Regions from separate parts of the Vreelandella piezotolerans genome, predicted to be linked through region 2. Evidence: predicted binding sites of a transcription regulator. Region 2 holds the regulator's gene; each other region holds the start of a gene.
The links. Region 2 encodes LexA, which represses DNA repair genes until DNA is damaged. Its sites were predicted from a motif close to TACTGTNTANNTANACAGTA; they were not measured.
Positions count from the first base shown of each region.

Region 1 (6,559 bases), 1.8 Mb from region 2:
CGTCAACGAACTAAGCTGATCGCGTTACTCAACCATCTGGCTCAACGCACTCCCGCGCGGTAGCTATCGGGCTCCAGCCAGAGCTGTTCGTGGAGATCGCCTTTCAGGAAAAATAGTTTCGGGCCCTTACGGAAGTTGAACAGGCGGAACAAATGATAGTGTTCAGAATGGGTGCGCGAACAGTTTAGCTCGTTAGGTGTGATGAAAAACGCGCACTCCTTGGCAAACGCGGTTGTTTTGACTTCGATCAGCCGGTCACGGCCGTCAGGCTCGAAGGAGCGGATATCGAACCCTAATCCATCGCCCTCAGTCACCGCGACGTGCTCTACCCGCTCAGCCAGCTTATCCAGCCCTGCTTGGAGCAGCCGATGCTGCTCAAACCGCATCACTAGGTGCTCACCTGCAAGCCCTAGCTCACGATTGCGGGTTTCCCGAGCCAGGTAGTCGCGTTTTTGCGGCGGGCGGACCGAATAATCAGCATGAAATTCGCGAACGCCTTGTTGCGGTGGTGTCGTTCTAGGAGGTTCGACAATGATACGTTCATCGACGATGCCAACGGTATCCACCACTGGGAGATCAGCAGCCAAACGTGCTGCTCGATCAACGAGCTCGTTGCCTAGCAACAGCTCCTCGACAACGTCAACTAGGCTTTGTTGATAGTTACTACGAGGCTTGTAGCCATCGACATAGGGGCAGTTAGCATCGCGCAACACTGCACTGATATTACAGTGCTTGAACTCAATGGCACCGGCCGAGCGGCCATCAAGCTGTGCCATCAGTGTTCGGTTAAGTGCACGCTTGTTATAACTTTGCCCGCTCAGTTCCGCTACTAACATCTGCCGGTAGGTAGCAACGGTTGCCTCTACCTCCCTTGCACTCCAAGCTATCGCTCGACTCATGTTCATCACTCAATATTCTGAATCTTAATATTGATTTATAAAAAAATATCTTAAAAATCAATTAAATATTACAAAAAAACATAAAAAAAATAATTTCACTACCCAATATACTACCCATTTGGTCTAGAGAAGCTCCCTCCAAGGTCATAGCTGTAGGGCCCTATGTGATTGCCTGCCAGCTTGGCAAATAACCCGGGGCCCTCGGCCTGCCATTTCCTCATCCCCGTGATCGGCGATTGATGATGTAGCACTTTCCACAAGGCAGGGTGACTGATCAGCTAACAGTATCGCTTGTCGCGTATGCTCCAGATTTTCTGCCTAAAGTTAGCGACGAGTCGTCAGCACGTCGCTAATACGGCTGTTGAGGTACTCCACCATGCAATTCATTTGCAACCTAACAGACTTGATCAGTCGGTGATTGATGCAGTGGGCTAGACTCTCCTGATCGCAGGGGCTCTCATCTTAACGAATCTAAAGATAGACTCAAAAGAAATATCATAGCATGGATCTGAGAGCTTCCCTGATGGCTAAGGTGTTCTTAATTTTTTGAATCCAGTCCTTGCTATTAGCAGCTCGCCCCACTGAGTGGTGTAACGCGGCGTTCGTCGCTCGCTTCGCAGTGACCATGCGTTGTTAGAGCGCGCCAAGCCAATTTGCACAGCACCTCTGCCTAGCTCACGGTTAAGCATGTCCATAGTGTTCATCAGTCGTTCGCTACGTTTGTCTTCTTCATCAGTCTGAAGGGTTTCAGTGAGGGTGAGCTGTCGGTTAGCTTTAGGCGATAGATCAAGCAGCATGAGACCCACTTTGTGAAAGGCGTACCCTTTTCGCCAGAGACGACGCAAACCCTGTACCGCAGCGGCGATGATCTCACGACTATCATCAGTGGGCCGATCCAGAGAAATGACCATTCGTTGACGATATTGGGGTAAATCTGTCCGAAACGAGTTTGTGCGGATAAACACCATGACGGCGCTGGTGACGCTTTGCTGCTTACGAAGTTTTTCGCCCGCCCTGGCAGCATGATGCCGTAGCGCCTCCCTTAACTGATGGGGATCGTTGGTAAGCCGCCCAAACGAACGAGACACCATGATCTGTTGTTTAGGCTGGCTCATGTCATCTAGCTGAATGGAGGGTTGCCCCCGCAACTCCCAGACAATGCGCTCCTGCACCACACTAAATTGCCGACGGATATGTTTCGGGTCTGCCTCTCGCAGGTCCCAGGCAGTCTCAATGCCCATGACGCGTAATCGCTCGCTGGTGCGGCGTGCAATGCCCCATAGTTCGGTGACAGGCAACTGCTTCAACAACGCTTTAGTAGGCGCGCCTTCTGCAAGCAACGTGCATACACCTTGGTCTCTATATGCAGGGTGTTTTTTAGCGGCATGATTGGCGACCTTGGCCAACACCCGAGTCGGCGCAAAACCCACTGACACAGGTATACCTGTCCACTGCTTCACCGTATCCCGCAGAGCTTGGCCTCGTTGCTCCAGGGTGTCTACCTCAAATCCCTGAAACCCGACAAAGCTTTCGTCGATGGAGTACACCTCTACATGGGGTGAAAACTCCCCCAGCACCTCAGTTACCCGTTGGGACATGTCACCATACAACGCATAGTTGCTGGATAGCAGGACGGCTTGGCGGCGCACTTCCGGCGTTAACAGGTGCATGGCAGCCCCCATTTCAACGCCCAGCGCTTTTAATTCGTTAGAGCGTGCGACGACGCAACCATCGTTATTGGATAGTACCCCTACGGGACGACCTTCCAGTGACGGGTTGAAGACCCGCTCGCAAGAGACATAGAAATTGTTGCAGTCGATCAGGGCCATCATTGCAGCGTTGCCCCTGGAAAGCTGTGAAGCACATGAGTCACTACGCCCCAGACGTGCGCCTCACGACCATCTAAGGGAATGGGCGGGTAAGCAGGATTACTTGCCCGGAGATAGGTTCGCTGCCCTACTCGCTCAAGGCGCTTTACTGTGAGCTCGCCGTCCACGCAGATCACGATAATACGCCCTGGCAAGGCCTCAAGACTGCGATCCACCACCAGCAAATCCCCATGATGAATTCCATCACCAATCATGGAATCTCCTTCAGAACGTACGAAATACGTTGCAGCAGGCCGTTTCACTACATAACGGTGAAGATCTAGATCGGTATCCAAATGGTCATCTGCAGGCGAGGGAAAGCCTGCGCGCACGGCACAGGAATAGAGCGGCAAGGGCTGCGATACCGTAAAAGCGTCCGCTTGTCCCAGCAATGTTACCGGCAAAGTCATGGGCACCTCCATTAAAAAGCTGTATATAAAAACAGTATCTTTAAAGTACTCACTGAACGCAATACCTCATCGGCGTATCCCACCCAATTTCAGATCTATATCACTCCTGTGCATCTACCCCGTGGAATCGTTTTCCTCTGCATAGGAGCTTCAATATGCCCCCACTTTGTAAGCGTTGTGCATCAACGCGCATGCTGAACCTGGAGACTGCCCAACGTGTGAGCGTAGTAGGCAGCACCTTGATCGGCGGTGCTATTGGCGCATGGCGCGCGACGGCCATCACCGGCCCACTGCCATTGGCGTTGACTCGCTTTCCATTGGCAAAACTGCCTGCCGCCATGATGGGTGCCGTGGCCGGAGGTCAAACCGGCTCACGCATGGCCACCTCGCTGTTTGAACAGTGGCTGCCAGTTGGCAGCGGGACACCGTGGTTATGCTTGTCTTGCGGCTGCACCTACCGCGACGCCTACCCGCCTTTAGCACCTAACGCTTAACCTATCGTTGTTCGCCCTGTGTGGGGCGAATGATCCGCTTATTCACTTTCTCGCGCTGGCCTTTGGTCAGCGCTTTTTTTATGTCTGGAGAATGACTCATGGCACATCTCGTTGAACACATGGCTTACGTTGGCGATACCCCTTGGCATGGCCTGGGGCAACAGCTGTCTCGTCATCAACCGTTAGAGGTCTGGCAGCAACAGGCCGGTATGAACTGGCATATCGAAGAAGCGCCGGTGCGCTTTATCGCCGAAGGAGCTAGCCACCTGGGCAGCATTCACTCATTCCCTGAGCAAAAGGTGCTCTACCGCTCAGATACCAAAGCACCGCTGTCGGTGGTGTCGCAGCGCTATAAGGTGGTGCAGCCCGAGGAGATTTTAGAGTTTTACCGTGACCTGACCGAGTACGCCGGGTATGAGCTAGAAACCGCTGGCGTGCTCAAAGGCGGTCGTAAGTTCTGGGCGCTAGCCCGTAGCGGCTTAAGCACGTCACTCAAAGGTCAGGATGAGGTCAATGACTATTTGCTGTTGGCCACTTCCTGCGATGGCACCCTTGCCACCATGGCCACGCCGACCACGGTGCGGGTGGTGTGCAACAACACGTTGCAAATTGCCGTCGATGGTACGTCACAAGCGGTGAAGGTGCCTCACCGTTCAGAGTTTGATCCGCGTGCCGTGAAGCGTCAGCTTGGCATTTCGGTGTCGCAGTGGAATGACTTCATGTATCGCATGAAAGCCCTAGCCGAGCGGAAAATTGATCACCGTGAAGCCCAACACTACTTCCAGGCGGTGATGTGCGGCGTGGAGACGCCGTTAGACGATCCTTCCAAACTGCCCAACTACCGAGCGCTCAACAAGGTACAGAAGCTCTACCAGGGCGAAGGGCGTGGTGCTCACTTGGTGACCGCAAAGGACACGGCCTGGGGCTTGCTCAATGCCGTGACTGAATACGTTGACCATGAAAAGCGCGCTCGCAGTAACGATACCCGTATGGACTCTGCCTGGTTCGGCCAAGGCGCACAGATGAAGCAGGAGGCGCTCAACACGGCGCTGGCACTGATCAGCTAACCATTAACGCGTGATCACCACGTTACCTTCTGATTTACCTCTCTACCTTCACCCCATAAACGCCCAGCCCTTAACCGGCTGGGCATTTTTTTGTTTGGAGGCCTATATGGCAACGCTACACCACGATCTCGACGTGGCCCTTACCCAGCTCACGGAGCGCCTGCTGACCCAAGACCAAACCCAAGCCACCACCTACGTCATGGCGAAAGGCCAGTTTTACCGCGCGGAGCTTAGGCTCGTGCCGGTCTCCCCCGACCAGTTGCCCAGCGATATCTAACCCCCATACCGTTTTTAAGGAGAGCCGTCATGGCGAACAAGACAAACATGGTCACTCAAGAGGCATCATCTCTCCAGGCGGTGCCGCCTACCTCTTCTTCATCGACCACTGACAGTACCGCCATTATCCAAGTGATCGAGCGCGCGGCGCTTAACCCTGACGTCGATATCGACAAAATGGAGCGCCTGCTGGAAATGCAGGAACGGGTAATGGATCGTCAAGCCATGATGGCCTACAGCGCTGCTATGGCAGGGATGCAGACAGAGTTGCCCAGCATTGAAGAGCGTGGCCAAACCAACAACGGTTGCTATGCCACGCTGGAAGACATTGTCGATACCGTACGGCCCATCCTACAAAAGCACGGCTTCGCAGTGAGCTTCCGTATTCAGACACAGGAACGCGGCATTCAAGTGACGGGCGTGCTGATGCACAAGGACGGTCACCGTGAAGAGACCAGCATGCTATTACCTGCGGACATGAGCGGTAACAAAAACGCGGTCCAAGCCTTTGGATCGTCCACCAGCTACGGCAAGCGCTACGTACTGTGCGCCTTGCTCAACATCACCACTCGCGGGCAAGACGATAACGGTCAGACCAGCACACGTGCAGCCGTGAAGAGGGTTACAGCTTTTCAAGCGGGGCAGATTCAGCGTTTGATCAGCCAATGCCCAGCCACAACCCAAGAGTGGTTCAGCGGCAAATACGGCACTGCAGTTCAGGTGCCTCAGGCAGATTTCGACAAGCTCCGTGCATCCCTCACCAAGCGAGCCGTGAAATAGCGGCGCAGCCTGCTCACTCACCGCCTACAGGAGGCGTTATGAAGATACTCACCATGCCACAAGGCTCTCCTGAGTGGCTGGCGGCGCGTCTTGGGCGCGTCACCATGTCAGAACTCAAGGCACTGCTGGTGAACGGCAAAGGCCCCGGTGGGTTGGGTACCGGAGCCATTACCTACATGCACCAGTTGATCGGCGAGCGTATGACCGGCGAGCTGGCCGAGCCGTTTCAAGGCAATGCCCACACCAAGCGGGGCCAGGAGCTAGAGAGCGTCGCCCGCTCGCTGTATCGCGATATGACCGGCGCACCGAAGCCTAAAGAAGTGGGCCTGATCCTTAACCACAACGTAGGCTACTCACCGGATAGCTTGATTGGGACAAACGGCCTGCTGGAGATCAAAACCAAGCTGCCCAAGTTTCAGATCGAGGTACTGCTCAGTGGGGAAATACCCGACGAACACGTGCCCCAATGCCAGGGAGGGCTCTGGGTCAGTGAACGGGAATGGATCGATTTTGTGAGCTACTGGCCGGGTATGCCGCTGTTTGTGAAACGTGCCTACCGAGACGAGGCTCTGATCCGCACGATTGCCGAGCGGGTTGAGGTCTTTCATGAAGAGATGGAGCGACGCATCAGCCAAGTGATGGCAGCGTGACTTACCCACTGAATCACAACACTTACTCACTACTAACGACATAGATGCCGGGGTCACCACCCCGACATCTTTATTTTTTTGGAGGTCATTATGCCCCATAGCAAGCTCAAAGCCG
Region 1 covers NZ_CP048602.1:3,827,216-3,833,774, forward strand. The annotation lists gene GYM47_RS17625 (protein NO VEIN domain-containing protein) at 42-899, opposite strand; gene GYM47_RS17630 (Y-family DNA polymerase) at 1,427-2,731, opposite strand; gene GYM47_RS17635 (LexA family protein) at 2,728-3,177, opposite strand; gene GYM47_RS17640 (hypothetical protein) at 3,333-3,671, shown strand; gene GYM47_RS17645 (DUF932 domain-containing protein) at 3,770-4,738, shown strand; gene GYM47_RS17650 (hypothetical protein) at 4,845-5,015, shown strand; gene GYM47_RS17655 (ERF family protein) at 5,045-5,794, shown strand; gene GYM47_RS17660 (lambda exonuclease family protein) at 5,833-6,444, shown strand; gene radC (RadC family protein) at 6,535-6,559, shown strand, end outside.
Region 1: GYM47_RS17635 (LexA family protein) is a predicted target of LexA. The motif match lies at 3,195-3,214, and genes of this name have one in related genera.

Region 2 (6,559 bases):
CCTTTACGGGGCTGGTGCGAGATTTCAACGAAACGCCCGACGTCATCGGTTTGACCCTGGAACACTACCCAGGCATGACCGAGCGCACCTTGGCACGTATTGCAGAGCAAGCGTGTCAGCGGTGGTCATTGCAAGCGGTGAGGGTCATTCATCGCGTGGGAGATTTGTTGCCGGGGGACCCCATTGTCAGGGTGCTGGTTGCCAGTGCACACCGCCGAGATGCCTTCGAGGCCTGCGATTTCATCATGGACTACTTGAAGACCCAGGCACCTTTCTGGAAAAAAGAGCACTCTAGACAGGGAGCATACTGGGTGAAAGAGCGCGACACCGATCAGCAAGACGCTGCTCGGTGGTAGTGCTCAAGGCTCGTCGTTCAATTCCTCGATGGTTGGCATCTCGGCGGCCATGATCTGCAGGTGCACCTCGGGCATATGCTGCAAGTGATTCGCCAACCAGTGTACCAACCGAGGCTGTAGCGCATGGCGTAAATCGGCTAGCGTATCTGCGGTGATCTCATCGAGCTGCTCGTCCAGCCACTCGCTAAAGCTGTCTTCATCCATGGGGCTGGCCCCGCTAGCATCCAGCATCAAGCGTCCAATGCGGCACCAGCCCGTCTCGGTGGCCGCTACCGGCAAAGCCAAAAAAAGGCTGCCGCGACGTGCCGAGGAGTGGCCCGTATCCAAGCCAGGATGAGCGACTACGCTATTTTGATTGACGATGCAGGGAGGCTGAGGATAGCGCGTCTCGCAGCGTAACCCTTGCTGGTCGAGCACTAGCATGTCGCCATTCACAGGCGTCAGCGGTGCTTGAATGCCCAGCTCTTCGGCAAGCGCTTGATGCGCCGCTTGATGGCGAGCCTCGCCATGCACCGGTAGCAGCATTTTGGGTCTGACCCACTGATAGAGCTTTCTAAGCTCTTCCTGGGCAGGGTGTCCGGTAGCGTGAAGCTCGGGATGGTTCGTTTCATCGAACAGCGTGACATCGAGTTGCAACAAACGCTTTTTAAGCTGCTCGATGGGGCGCTCATTGCCTGGAATGGCTTTGGCAGAAAAAATCACGCTATCGCCCGGTTCTAAATCGACAAAGGGGTGGCGACGCTGGGCCAATCGTTGCAAGGCGGCGCGAGGCTCGCCCTGGCTACCGGTGGCAATGATCACGACCTCTTCAGGGGGGAGGTAGCCCAGGTCATGGGCGGGCACCAGGGGCGGGAAGTCGTCCAAATAGCCCAGGCCTCTGGCCACACTCACCATCCGCTCCATCGAGCGGCCCATCAGGCTAACCCGGCGTCCACTCGCCTGGGCTGCCAAACCAATGGCCAATACCCGCGCTAGGTTGCTGGCAAAGCAAGACACGACCACCCTGCCTGTGCAAGCGCTCAGCGTGTTCGCCAACGCCTTGGCAACGTCCCCTTCGCTGGCGGACTGTCCCGGCATGGGCGCGTTGGTTGAATCCCCTACCAGCAAATCGACCGGTGCCAGTGCTCTGAATTGAGCCGCATTGACCGGTGAGCCAATGAGCGGGGTTGGGTCCAGTTTCCAATCACCCGTGTGGAGAATGCGGTAATCCCCCGCTTGCATCATGATGGCGCAGCTCTCGGGGATGGAGTGGGTAACGCTGAGATAGCGAAGGGTGAAGGGGCTACTCTCTACTGCCTCCCCCGGTTCGATGGTCTGGATCGCTGCGCTACTGAGCTGATGTTCGGCAAACTTGTAGCGCAAGAGTCCCGCTGCGAGTGGGGTGGCAAAAATCGGGCAGCCCCATTTGGGCCAAAGCCACGCCACGGCGCCGATGTGGTCTTCATGGCCGTGGGTAATGAACAGGGCTTTGGGGGTGATCTTGAGCGCTTCCAGGGTTTCCGTGTTGGGGACTTGAAGCGGAGAATTCGGCAGGTCTTGGCGAATCATCATGCCGCAATCAACGGCGATCCACTGATCGTCATACCCATACAGCGTGAGGTTCATTCCAATTTCGCCACAGCCACCAAGCGGTAGCAGGCGCAGGGGCGGGCGGCGACGGGGACGAAGTTGAACGCGTGATGGATGCATCAGTTATGAAAAGCCTAGAAAGTAATGTCTTAACTATACGGGATGCGGGGGGCGGGTAACAATCATCGCGGCACCAGACCGCGGTGCTTCCTTATCTTGCTTACGTTACACTAATGCGGCTAAAGCGTTTATCTGCCGTTAGGCAGGTGCTTGGCGAGCGTGCCGTTAAATACGTTAAGAGTGTCTGTGATGTCTCATTATTACCGTTTAGTTGTTTCCTGCCCCGATCAGGTGGGCATTGTGGCGCGTGTCTCAAGCTTTATTGCTCAGCAGGGTGGTTCCATTACCGAAGCAAGCCAGCACTCTGATTTAGAGACTGGTCGCTTTTTCATGCGCTATGAAATTCTGGCGGACTCACTGGGTATGTCGGCGGAAGCGTTGCGCACCGCGTTTGAGCCCGTCGCCGCCGAATTCGATATGCAGTGGTCGTTGGTAGATACGCAAAAGCGTCGCCGTGTCGTGCTCATGGTGTCTAGAGAGTCTCACTGCTTGGTCGACTTGCTGTATCGCTGGCAAGCAGGCGAGCTGGATTGCGATATCGTGGGCGTCATTTCTAACCATGACGATATGCGTTCACTCACGGAGTGGTACGGTATTCCCTATCATCACGTACCGGTCGATCCTACCAACAAGCAGCGGGCATTCGATCAAGTGCAAGAGCAGATAGATGCGGCCCGCGCCGACTGTGTGGTGCTGGCGCGCTACATGCAAATACTGCCGCCTTCCCTTTGCGAACGCTATGCGGGCCGAGTCATCAATATCCACCACAGTTTCCTGCCGTCGTTCGCGGGTGCCAAGCCGTATCATCAAGCTTATGAGCGCGGTGTGAAGCTGATCGGTGCGACCTGCCATTACGTCACCGAAGAGCTGGACGCGGGCCCGATCATCGAGCAGGACATACATCGGGTCAGCCATTGCCACACGCCGACCGATCTCGTTCGCTTCGGTCGCGACGTTGAAAAAGCGGTGTTGGCGCGTGGTTTACGCTGGCACTTGGAAGATCGTGTGCTCATTCACGGCAATAAAACAGTCGTCTTTAGTTAATCTACCGGGGGCGCTATGTCGTTTGCACAGAGCGTATTGGCACCATGGGCGCTGGTGATGACGTGGTTGTTGTCATTGGGCATGGTGGGCTGGTGCATTTGGCTGCGCCCTTGGCAACCGTTGCTCGAAGATACCGCGCTCCAACATCGATGGTTGGCCGCGACGCTTGTCGTCATGCTGTTTTGGCAGCTTCGCGCTCAAGCAGTGGATTGGTTGACGCTTCACCTAGTATTTACGGTGTTAATGACGCTGGTCTTTAAAATGCCGTTAGCGCTGCTGAGCAACGTAATGATCAACGCTGCCATGGTAGCGATTGGACGTAACGAGTGGAACCTTCTTGGGGCGAACGTACTGGTGACTGGCATCGTGCCTGCTATGGTGACAGGCATCGTGTGGCGTCTGGTGGATCGCCGCCTGCCGGATAATTTGATGGTGTTCTTATTCGCCTGCGGATTTTTCGGCGCAGCGCTGTCGACGTTAGGTGGCGGGCTTGTCGCGGTGGCGCTCATCATATTGGCGGGCACGGATCCTGAGGCCGTATATCTCGCTCAAGAGTATGCCCGCTTTTTACCGCTGCTGATGCCGTCGGAAGCCTTCATCACCGGGATGCTGCTCAGCATCTTGCTAGTCTACCACCCAAGTTGGGTGGCCACCTTCAATGACCACCGTTACATCGACTCACAGTAAATACACTTCGTGTGCCGGGTCTGACCACGGCCTCAGCTCAGCCGAGCGCTTGTCCGTTTCCGCCCCGAATAACGCCGACGCCGACACCCTCGATATCCAGTTGTTGGGTGCGCAGATCGATCTCGATCGGTGGGAAGTCGGCATTCTCGGCGATCAACGTGACTTGATGGCCCTGGCGTTTAAAACGCTTGACCGTCACTTCGTCTTCTAACCGTGCTACGACGATCTGGCCATCGCGTACGCGATCAGTGCGATGAACGGCCAGAAGATCGCCTTCCAAAATGCCGACATCTTTCATGGAGAGGCCGCGTACACGTAATAGGTAATCGGCTTTGGGCGTAAAATACTCGGCTGGAAGCGGGCAGTAGCGGTCTATGTGTTCGGCAGCCAAGATTGGACTACCGGCGGCAACTTCGCCAATCACGGGTAGCCCATTGGGTACAGGCTCGGAGGCGGCCGTTGTCGTTGCTGGCACTTCGCTAGGTTCCAGCACCTCCTGGTTCGGTAGCCGAATTCCCCGCGACGTATTTCGAATGATGCGTATGGCGCCTTTACGCTCGAGCGCACGCAAATGCTCCTCGGCAGCATTTGGAGAGCGGAACCCCAGCGCCTTGGCGATTTCAGCGCGCGTTGGCGGGTACCCCAGGTCACCCATGGTTTTGACGATGAAATCAAATACGTGCTGCTGACGTGCTGTGAGTGGACGAGACATACCAAACTCCAAAACAGTGAAAAGACAGTAGCTACATGTCGGCTTAATCAGTATGTGTTTAAGTATACAGTATGTTGCTCTGTCCAGTACATGGTCCATGACAAACGCCAGTACATAGCGAGCTCTTTGAAAGCTAGGTAAAGAAGGCGCCGCCCATGGACCGTTGGCGAACTGGATAAGTGATTGAGCCTGTCAAACATATGTCATAGTATGCAGCGTTGTTTAAAACACCTGTTTTTTGGAGGGCGAGATGGCCCAATCAGATACGGTAACGCGTATATTGGACACGGCAGAGGTGCTATTTGCAGAGCGAGGCTTTGCCGAGACGTCGCTGCGCAATATCACCAGCAAGGCACGCGTCAATTTGGCGGCCGTCAACTACCACTTTGGTTCCAAAAAAGCACTGATTCAAGCGGTGTTCGCTCGCTATCTCGATCCGTTTTCGGCACGTTTTCATACGGCACTGGATGAACTCGAGACGCGCCATCAAGGTCAACCGATTCCTTTGGAAGTGCTGCTTGAGACCATGGCGACCACGGTGTTGGCCGTCCCGGCAGAACGCAATAGCCTGAAAGTGTTCATGAGGCTCCTGGGTCTGGCGTATAGCCAGGCTCAGGGGCATTTAAGGCGTTATATTCAGCAGCAATATGGCGACGTGTTTACGCGCTTCACCGAGCTGGTGCGCCAAGCGACCCCAGACCTGCCGGACGCTGAGCGTTTCTGGCGGCTACACTTTATGTTGGGAACGGTGATATTCACGCTGTCAGGCTTGGATGCGCTGCGTGATATCGCCGCCAAGGATTACCAAGAACAGGTCACGGTGCGAGATCTGGTACGACGCCTGCGGCCCGTCGTGGTCGCCGCCATGAATGCGCCGTTGCCCGCCGCGGTTGAAGAGGGTCACCATGGAAACGCCCAAGCTAGCTGAGCTGCCGCCTACACACGGTGGTTGGATAGAGATCGATACCCAGCGTCAGAGACTCTGCTGGTGGCAAGGTAACGATATTCAGCATGAGTGTACGATTTCGACGGGGCTGGCAGGCGTTGGGCAGGAAGAGGGCAGCGGTCAAACGCCGCTTGGCTGGCACTACGTTCGCGCATCGATTGGCCAAGGCTGCCCCGATAACGCGGTATTTCAGGGGCGCCGTTGGACGGGCGAAGTCTATTCGCCAACTCTCGCGGCCAGCTTCCCCAAGCGTGACTGGATCCTGACGCGGATACTTTGGCTATGCGGTTTGGAGCGCGGCGTGAATCGCGGGGGAAACGTCGATTCCCAGCGGCGCTACATATACTTGCATGGCACCCCAGAGGATCAGCCCATGGGCACGCCAGCCTCACACGGTTGTATACGCGTGCGCAATCACGATTTACATTTCCTATTCGATCACGCCCAGCCCGGTACGCCGGTTTGGCTGCATTAAGCCCACCCACAGGACGTCGCGCCAGAATTTTGACACGCCAAGCGGTTAGTCTAGAATGGCGCCCTTTTTGTTGGACTCACCATCATGACGCAACCCATTGGCCCGGTCATGCTCGACCTTGAAGGGCCACAGTTAACCAACGCTGACAAGCGCCTGCTAAAAGATCCTGCCGTAGGCGGTGTGATTTTGTTTGCTCGTAACGTCGAAGACGCGTATCAGGTTCGCAAGCTGTGCGACAGTATTCGTCGTGTGAGAGGCGATTTGCTACTGGGGATCGACCAAGAGGGGGGGCGTGTCCAGCGAATCAAGCAGGGCGTTACCCGGCTACCCGCTATGGCGCGTCTGGGTGAGCTGTTCGCCAGCGACCCGGTCGCGGGTGTGAGTCTTGCCAAAGATACCGGCTGGCTGTTGGGCATGGAGATGGCCGCCTGCGGATTGGATATCAGCTTCGCCCCCGTATTGGACGTTGAGAGTGGCGTGTCCAGCGTGATTGGTGAGCGCAGCTTTAGCAGTGACCCTATTCACGTAGCCAAACTTGGCCATGCGTTTATCGAGGGCTTGCACGAGGCTGGCATGGCCGCTGTGGGTAAACACTTTCCCGGGCATGGGGGCGTGGCGGCAGACTCCCACGTGGCGCTACCCGTCGATGA
Region 2 covers NZ_CP048602.1:1,708,347-1,714,905, forward strand. The annotation lists gene moaE (molybdopterin synthase catalytic subunit MoaE) at 1-356, shown strand, start outside; gene GYM47_RS07855 (ribonuclease J) at 360-1,961, opposite strand; gene purU (formyltetrahydrofolate deformylase) at 2,235-3,089, shown strand; gene GYM47_RS07865 (energy-coupling factor ABC transporter permease) at 3,105-3,776, shown strand; gene lexA (transcriptional repressor LexA) at 3,814-4,488, opposite strand; gene GYM47_RS07875 (TetR/AcrR family transcriptional regulator) at 4,739-5,416, shown strand; gene GYM47_RS07880 (L,D-transpeptidase) at 5,394-5,909, shown strand; gene nagZ (beta-N-acetylhexosaminidase) at 5,994-6,559, shown strand, end outside.

Region 3 (6,559 bases), 1.4 Mb from region 2:
TCGCCAGCCCCATCGCGAGCGCACGCACCCACGTAAAGCGCTCGCCCAACAGCAAGACACCGCCTAGTGCCATAAAAATAGGCGTCAACTGCGCCAGCAGCGTGGTCTCGGCCACCGGCAGCACCGCCACGGCGGCAAACGAGGCAAACATCGCCGCCGCGCCCAATCCTGAACGCAAGGCATGCCCCAACGGTCGCCGGGTCGCCAATCCCTGAGGAAACTCCCGGCGTAGGGCCAGAAACACCACGATCGGCAACAGCGCAAACAGCGAACGGAAAAACACCGACTGCCCCACCGGCACTTCATCGCTCACGGCTTTGATACACACCAGCATGCCCGTAAACAGCACCCCCGACAGCACACGCAGCCAAATCCCCAAATAAGGGCGGTCAACAGCATCCAAAGGCATTAGGTGGTTTCCTTCATTCGTCAGCGTCCAGAGGTTAATAAGCGGATGCTGTTATTGTGACGTAAGTCGCCTTGGCTTGTCTCACTCAAGCCCCACGTAGCATCGTCTGCCAGACCCACAAGCCTTGGCGCGGCGGATGGGTCTGCAATGGCATATACATATAAAAAAGCCCCAGCACCGGGGTGCTGGGGCTGTTACTTCAGAGCGCTCTGGGCTCTTACGGCTTCATCTCTTCAAAGAACTTCTTCACGCTGTCGAAGAAACCGGTCTTCTTCGGTGAGTGGCTGTGGCTGTTGCTGCCATCGAAGCTCTCTTGCAGCTGGCGAAGCAGGTCTTTCTGCTCGTCGTTGAGGTTGACGGGCGTTTCCAGCACCACTTTGCACAGCAGGTCGCCGGGGGCGCCGCCGCGAACGGGCTTCACGCCTTTACCACGTAGGCGGAAGAGTTTGCCGGTTTGGGTTTCCGGCGGAATCTTCAGCTTCACGCGGCCATCCAGCGTGGGCACTTCCAACTCGCCACCGAGGGCTGCATCGACGAAATTGATCGGCACGTCGCACTGCAGGTGCTTACCGTCACGCTTGAAGATGTGGTGCGGCTTGATGGACACCTGAACGTACAGATCGCCCGCCGGGCCTCCGTTCACGCCGCTCTCGCCTTCGCCGTTGAGACGAATACGGTCGCCGGTATCCACACCCGGCGGAATCTTCACCGAGAGGGTGCGGGTTTCACGCACGCGGCCTTCGCCGTTACATTTGTGGCACGGCACTTTGATGTGCTGGCCACTGCCGTGACAGGTCGGGCAGGTTTGCTGAACCGCAAAGAAGCCCTGCTGCATGCGTACTTGGCCGTGACCATGGCAGGTCGGGCAGGTCTCTTTGGTGGAGCCCGGCTCGGCGCCGCCACCGTCGCAGCGGTCACACTCAATATGACGCGGGACGCGAATGTCCACCGTGGTGCCCGCCACTGCGCTCTCTAGATCCAGCTCTAGGTTGTAGCGCAGGTCGGAGCCCCGTGCAGGTGCGTTGGGCCCACGACGACGACCACCGCCGCCACCGAAGATATCGCCAAACACATCGCCGAAGATATCGCTGAAATCGCCAGCGCCGCCGCCACCGAAGCCACCGCCGCCAAAGCCGCCGCCCTGGCCATCCACACCGGCATGGCCGAACTGGTCGTAGGCCGCGCGCTTCTCGCCATCGCTCAGAACTTCGTAAGCTTCCGACACTTCGCGGAATTTTTCCGCTGCGGAGGTATCGTCCGGGTTTCGATCAGGGTGGAATTTTTGCGCCAGACGGCGATAGGCCTTTTTGATCTCTTTCTGATCGGCCCCTTTTTCGACACCCAGGACTTCGTAATAATCGCGTTTGGACATGGGTCCTACGCCTCCTGGTTAGCTACGCACTATAGGCGTCTCGGCCGCGGAAACAGCAACGCGGGAGTTGCCTCCCGCGTCACCGCTTTCCTTGGCAGAAAGAGGTGGGTTACTGCTTCTTCTTGTCGTCGTTGACTTCTTCGTATTCGGCGTCAACCACGTCATCGTCCTGCTTGGTGTTGGCTTCTTCAGCACCTTCACCACCCGCCTGGGCCGCTTCTGCCTGTTCGGCGTACATCTTTTGCGCCAGCTGGCCGGAGACTTCGGTCAGCGCATCCAGTTTCTTCTGGATGTCGTCCTGGTCATCGGTTTTCACCGCTTCTTCCAGTTCGGCGATGGCGTTTTCGATGGCCTGTTTCTCGTCATCGGTGGCCTTATCGCCCGCTTCTTGAACGGTCTTACGGGTGGCGTGAATCATGCCGTCCGCTTGGTTACGCAGCTGTACCAGCGCTTCGAACTTCTTGTCTTCGTCCGCGTGAGCTTCAGCGTCGCGTACCATTTGCTCGATCTCATCATCGGAGAGGCCGCTAGACGCCTTGATGACGATGGACTGCTCTTTGCCGGTCGCCTTGTCTTTGGCAGACACGTTCAGAATGCCGTTGGCATCGAGATCGAACGCCACTTCGATCTGCGGCACACCGCGCGGTGCCGGCGGAATGTCGGCGAGGTCGAAGCGACCCAGCGACTTGTTCTGCGACACTTGCTTACGCTCACCCTGAACGACGTGAATGGTCACGGCGGTCTGGTTGTCATCCGCGGTCGAGAAGGTTTGCGTCTTCTTGGTCGGGATGGTGGTGTTCTTGTCGATCAGCGGCGTCATCACGCCACCCAGGGTTTCGATACCCAGGGTCAGTGGGGTCACGTCGAGCAGCAGTACGTCTTTAACGTCGCCACCCAGAACACCGCCCTGAATCGCAGCACCCACGGCCACTGCTTCGTCCGGGTTCACGTCTTTACGGGCTTCTTTACCGAAGAAGTCTGCCGCTTTCTTCTGAACCATCGGCATACGGGTCTGACCGCCGACCAGGATCACTTCGTCGATTTCAGACGCGGACAAGCCTGCATCTTTCAGCGCCATCTTGCACGGCTCGAGCGAACGCTGTACCAAGTCTTCGACCAGCGACTCCAGCTTGGCACGGGTCACCTTCACGTTGAGGTGTTTCGGGCCAGTGTTGTCGGCGGTGATGTACGGCAGGTTCACGTCGGTCTGCTGCGCGCTGGAAAGCTCGATCTTAGCTTTCTCGGCGGCTTCTTTCAGACGCTGCATGGCCAGATTGTCACCAGACAAATCGATACCGCTGTCCGACTTGAACTGGTCGACCAGATAGTTGATCAATGCCAGGTCAAAATCTTCACCACCCAGGAAGGTGTCGCCGTTGGTCGCCAACACTTCGAACTGCGTTTCGCCATCCACGTCGGCCACTTCGATGATGGAGATATCGAAGGTACCGCCACCCAGGTCGTATACCGCGATGGTTTTATCACCACGGGCTTTGTCCATGCCGTAGGCAAGCGCTGCGGCGGTCGGCTCGTTGATGATGCGCTTGACGTCCAGACCGGCAATGCGGCCCGCATCTTTAGTAGCCTGACGCTGGCTGTCGTTGAAGTAGGCCGGTACGGTGATGACCGCTTCGGTGACCGCTTCGCCGAGATAGTCTTCGGCGGTCTTCTTCATTTTCTTCAGCACTTCCGCGCTTACCTGCGGCGGTGCCATTTTTTTGCCTTTCACTTCTACCCACGCATCGCCGTTATCGGCTTCAGCGATTTTGTAGGGCACCATCTTGATGTCTTTTTGAACGACGTCGTCTTTGAAGCGACGGCCGATCAGACGCTTGATGGCGTAAAGGGTGTTTTCCGGGTTGGTCACGGCCTGGCGCTTGGCGGCCTGACCTACCAGGGTTTCGCCGTCGTCGGTGTAGGCAATGATGGAAGGCGTGGTACGACCGCCTTCGGCGTTTTCAATGACTTTAGCGCTGTCACCATCGAGCACGGCCACACAAGAGTTAGTGGTGCCCAGGTCGATACCAATAATGCGTCCCATAGCAAAAACCTCGAATTCGGTTGAAACAAAACTGATGTTTTACGCCGCTGTTACTTACTTGGCGTCTGCGGGCTTTCCCGCGGGTTGCCCTTTATTTGGGGGCCGCTTGCCGCATTTCAAGGGCTTTTTTTGCGGCAGTGCGTCAACGCGGCTTAATTCGCTTTTTGGCTGACCACGACCATGGCAGGACGCACGAGGCGGCCGTTCAACAGATAGCCTTTCTGCATCACATCCATCACGGTGTTGGGGTCGAGCTCTGGGTTCGGCACCATCGCCATGGCTTCATGCACCTGTGGATCGAAGGGCTCGCCCTGAGGCTCGATGCTTTCGACGCCAAACTTGCTCAGCACGTCGAGCTGCATCTTGAGGGTCATGGAGACACCTTCGCGATGCGCCTCGGACGCATCGTCCTGCATGCTTTCCAGCGCTTTCTCCAAGCTATCCACCACGGGCAGCAGCTCTTTGACGAACTTCTCCAGGGCAAACTTGCGCGCCTTTTCGGCTTCTTGCTCCGCCCGGCGGCGAACGTTCTGAGCTTCGGCAGCAGCCCGCAGCGCTTGGTCTTTGGCTTCCGCCAGGCTCTGCTCGAGCTCTTCTACCTGAGCGGCCAGCACGTCGGCTTCGGGGCTGCCAGCGCTATCTTCCAGCGGTGCATCGTCATCGATCAGCCCTTCCAGTTCGCCTTCCACCAACCGCTCTTCGGCAGATTGGTCGGTGACCTCTGCTTCCTGCTCTTGGCGTGCCAGCTCATCTTCCAACGGGGTTTGCGGTTCTTTTGCCATGCCTTGCTCCTGAAATAAGTAACGGTGCCGTTGGCGGCCACCTGAGGTAAGTAGCGGGTGTTAACCACGTATGCAGCCTATATGGGGGCCATCAAAGCCATCTCAAGAGGGGCATTGAAGTGAGTTATCGACTACTGTATAAAACAACAATTATTGGATAAGTATCCAGCTTCTGTGCCGCACCGCCTCAGGAGGCCTTATGCTTACGCAGCTAGCGATCCAAGACTATGCGATCGTTGATCGTCTCGAACTCGACCTCACCCGTGGCATGACCGCCATTACGGGGGAAACCGGGGCGGGTAAATCCATTCTGCTGGGTGCCCTGGGGCTCTGCCTGGGCGAGCGCGCCGATGCGGGTAGCGTGCGCCACGGCTGCGAGCGAACCGACCTCTCCGCCCGTTTCGATATCCAGCACCTGCCCGCAGCAGCCGAGTGGCTCGACGCCCGCGAGCTGCCTGCCGATGAGTGTCTCTTGCGTCGCGTGGTTACTGCCAACGGCCGCTCCAAGGCGTGGATCAATGGCCACCCAGCGACCATTGCCGATTTGAAATCCCTCGGTGAACAGCTAATTCAGATTCATGGCCAGCATGCCCACCAAGCCTTGATGCGGGAAGAGACGCACTTGGCGCTACTGGATGACTACGCCGGGCTTCGCGAAGGCAGCCAGCAGCTCACCGAGACGTTCCGCGAGTGGCGCAGTGCCCGCCGTCGGCTGAAAAAACTCAGTGAAGAGGGCAGCGAAGTCGAGGCCAAACGCCAACTGCTGCGCTATCAAGTCGAGGAGCTGGACCAGTTGGGCCTTGCCGAAGGCGAGCTGCAAACCTTGGAAGAGGAGCAGCACACCCTGGCCCACGCCGAAGAGACCCTGCGTGAAACCCAGTTTGCCGCCGACTGCTGCGAAAGCGATGAAGGAGGCGCGCTGTCGCTTCTCAACCAAGCCTACGCCCATCTGAGCGCGCTGCCCGGCAGCGACAAAGGCACGCTGGCCAATACGCTCACCATGTTGAGCGATGCCCGAATTCAAGTCGAAGAGGCCGCTAGCGAGCTGCACCGATTGGCCAGCACCACCGAACTGGACCCAGAGCGACTGGCGTGGGTCGAGGAGCGCATGGGCGACGTACACCGCATTGCCCGTAAGCACCACGTCGCTCCCGAAGAGATTTGCGCGCTGCATGCCCAACTCAAACAAGAGGTGGCGCAGCTCGAAGCCAGCGATGACGATCTAGAAGCCCTCAGCAGTCAAGTGGCCGAGTACCGCGAGCGTTACCGCAGCGAGGCCAAGCAGCTCACCGAAGCACGTCAGAAGGCCGCCGTGCGTCTGGGCAAAGAGGTGCAGCAGCAGTTGGCCTTCTTGGCCATGGGCAAAGCACGTTTCGACGTGGACGTCACCCCGCGCGAAACGCCTTCCCCCGAGGGCTTGGACCATGTGCAATTCCTGATCAGCGCCAACCCGGGCCAACCCGCCCGGCCGCTCACCAAAGTCGCTTCCGGCGGCGAGCTGTCGCGCATCAGCCTGGCCATTCAGGTGGTGGCGGCGTCGCATTCGACGATTCCGAGCTTGGTCTTCGATGAAGTGGACGTGGGTATTTCTGGGGCAACGGCGGAAATCGTCGGCCAACTGCTACGTAAACTAGGCGAAAACGGCCAGGTGATGACCGTGACCCACCTGCCTCAAGTGGCCGCCCAGGCGCACCAGCACCTGCACATCGAAAAGCGCGCCAAGCGAGACACCACACTCACCCACATGGCGCTGCTGGACGAACGCGGCCGGATCAGCGAGCTGGCGCGTATGCTGGGCGGCGTGACGCTGTCCGACCAAACCCTGGCCCATGCGCGGGAAATGCTCCACGCCAGCCAGCGCCCGCCGCACTGAACCTGACGGTTTTCTCTTCAACGACTCACCGAATACAAAACGCCCCCAGAGCACCGGTGAAACATCACGTGCACTCTGGGGG
Region 3 covers NZ_CP048602.1:345,315-351,873, reverse strand. The annotation lists gene GYM47_RS01665 (DMT family transporter) at 1-409, opposite strand, end outside; gene dnaJ (molecular chaperone DnaJ) at 627-1,781, opposite strand; gene dnaK (molecular chaperone DnaK) at 1,891-3,822, opposite strand; gene grpE (nucleotide exchange factor GrpE) at 3,975-4,604, opposite strand; gene recN (DNA repair protein RecN) at 4,804-6,477, shown strand.
Region 3: recN (DNA repair protein RecN) is a predicted target of LexA. The motif match lies at 4,737-4,756, and genes of this name have one in related genera.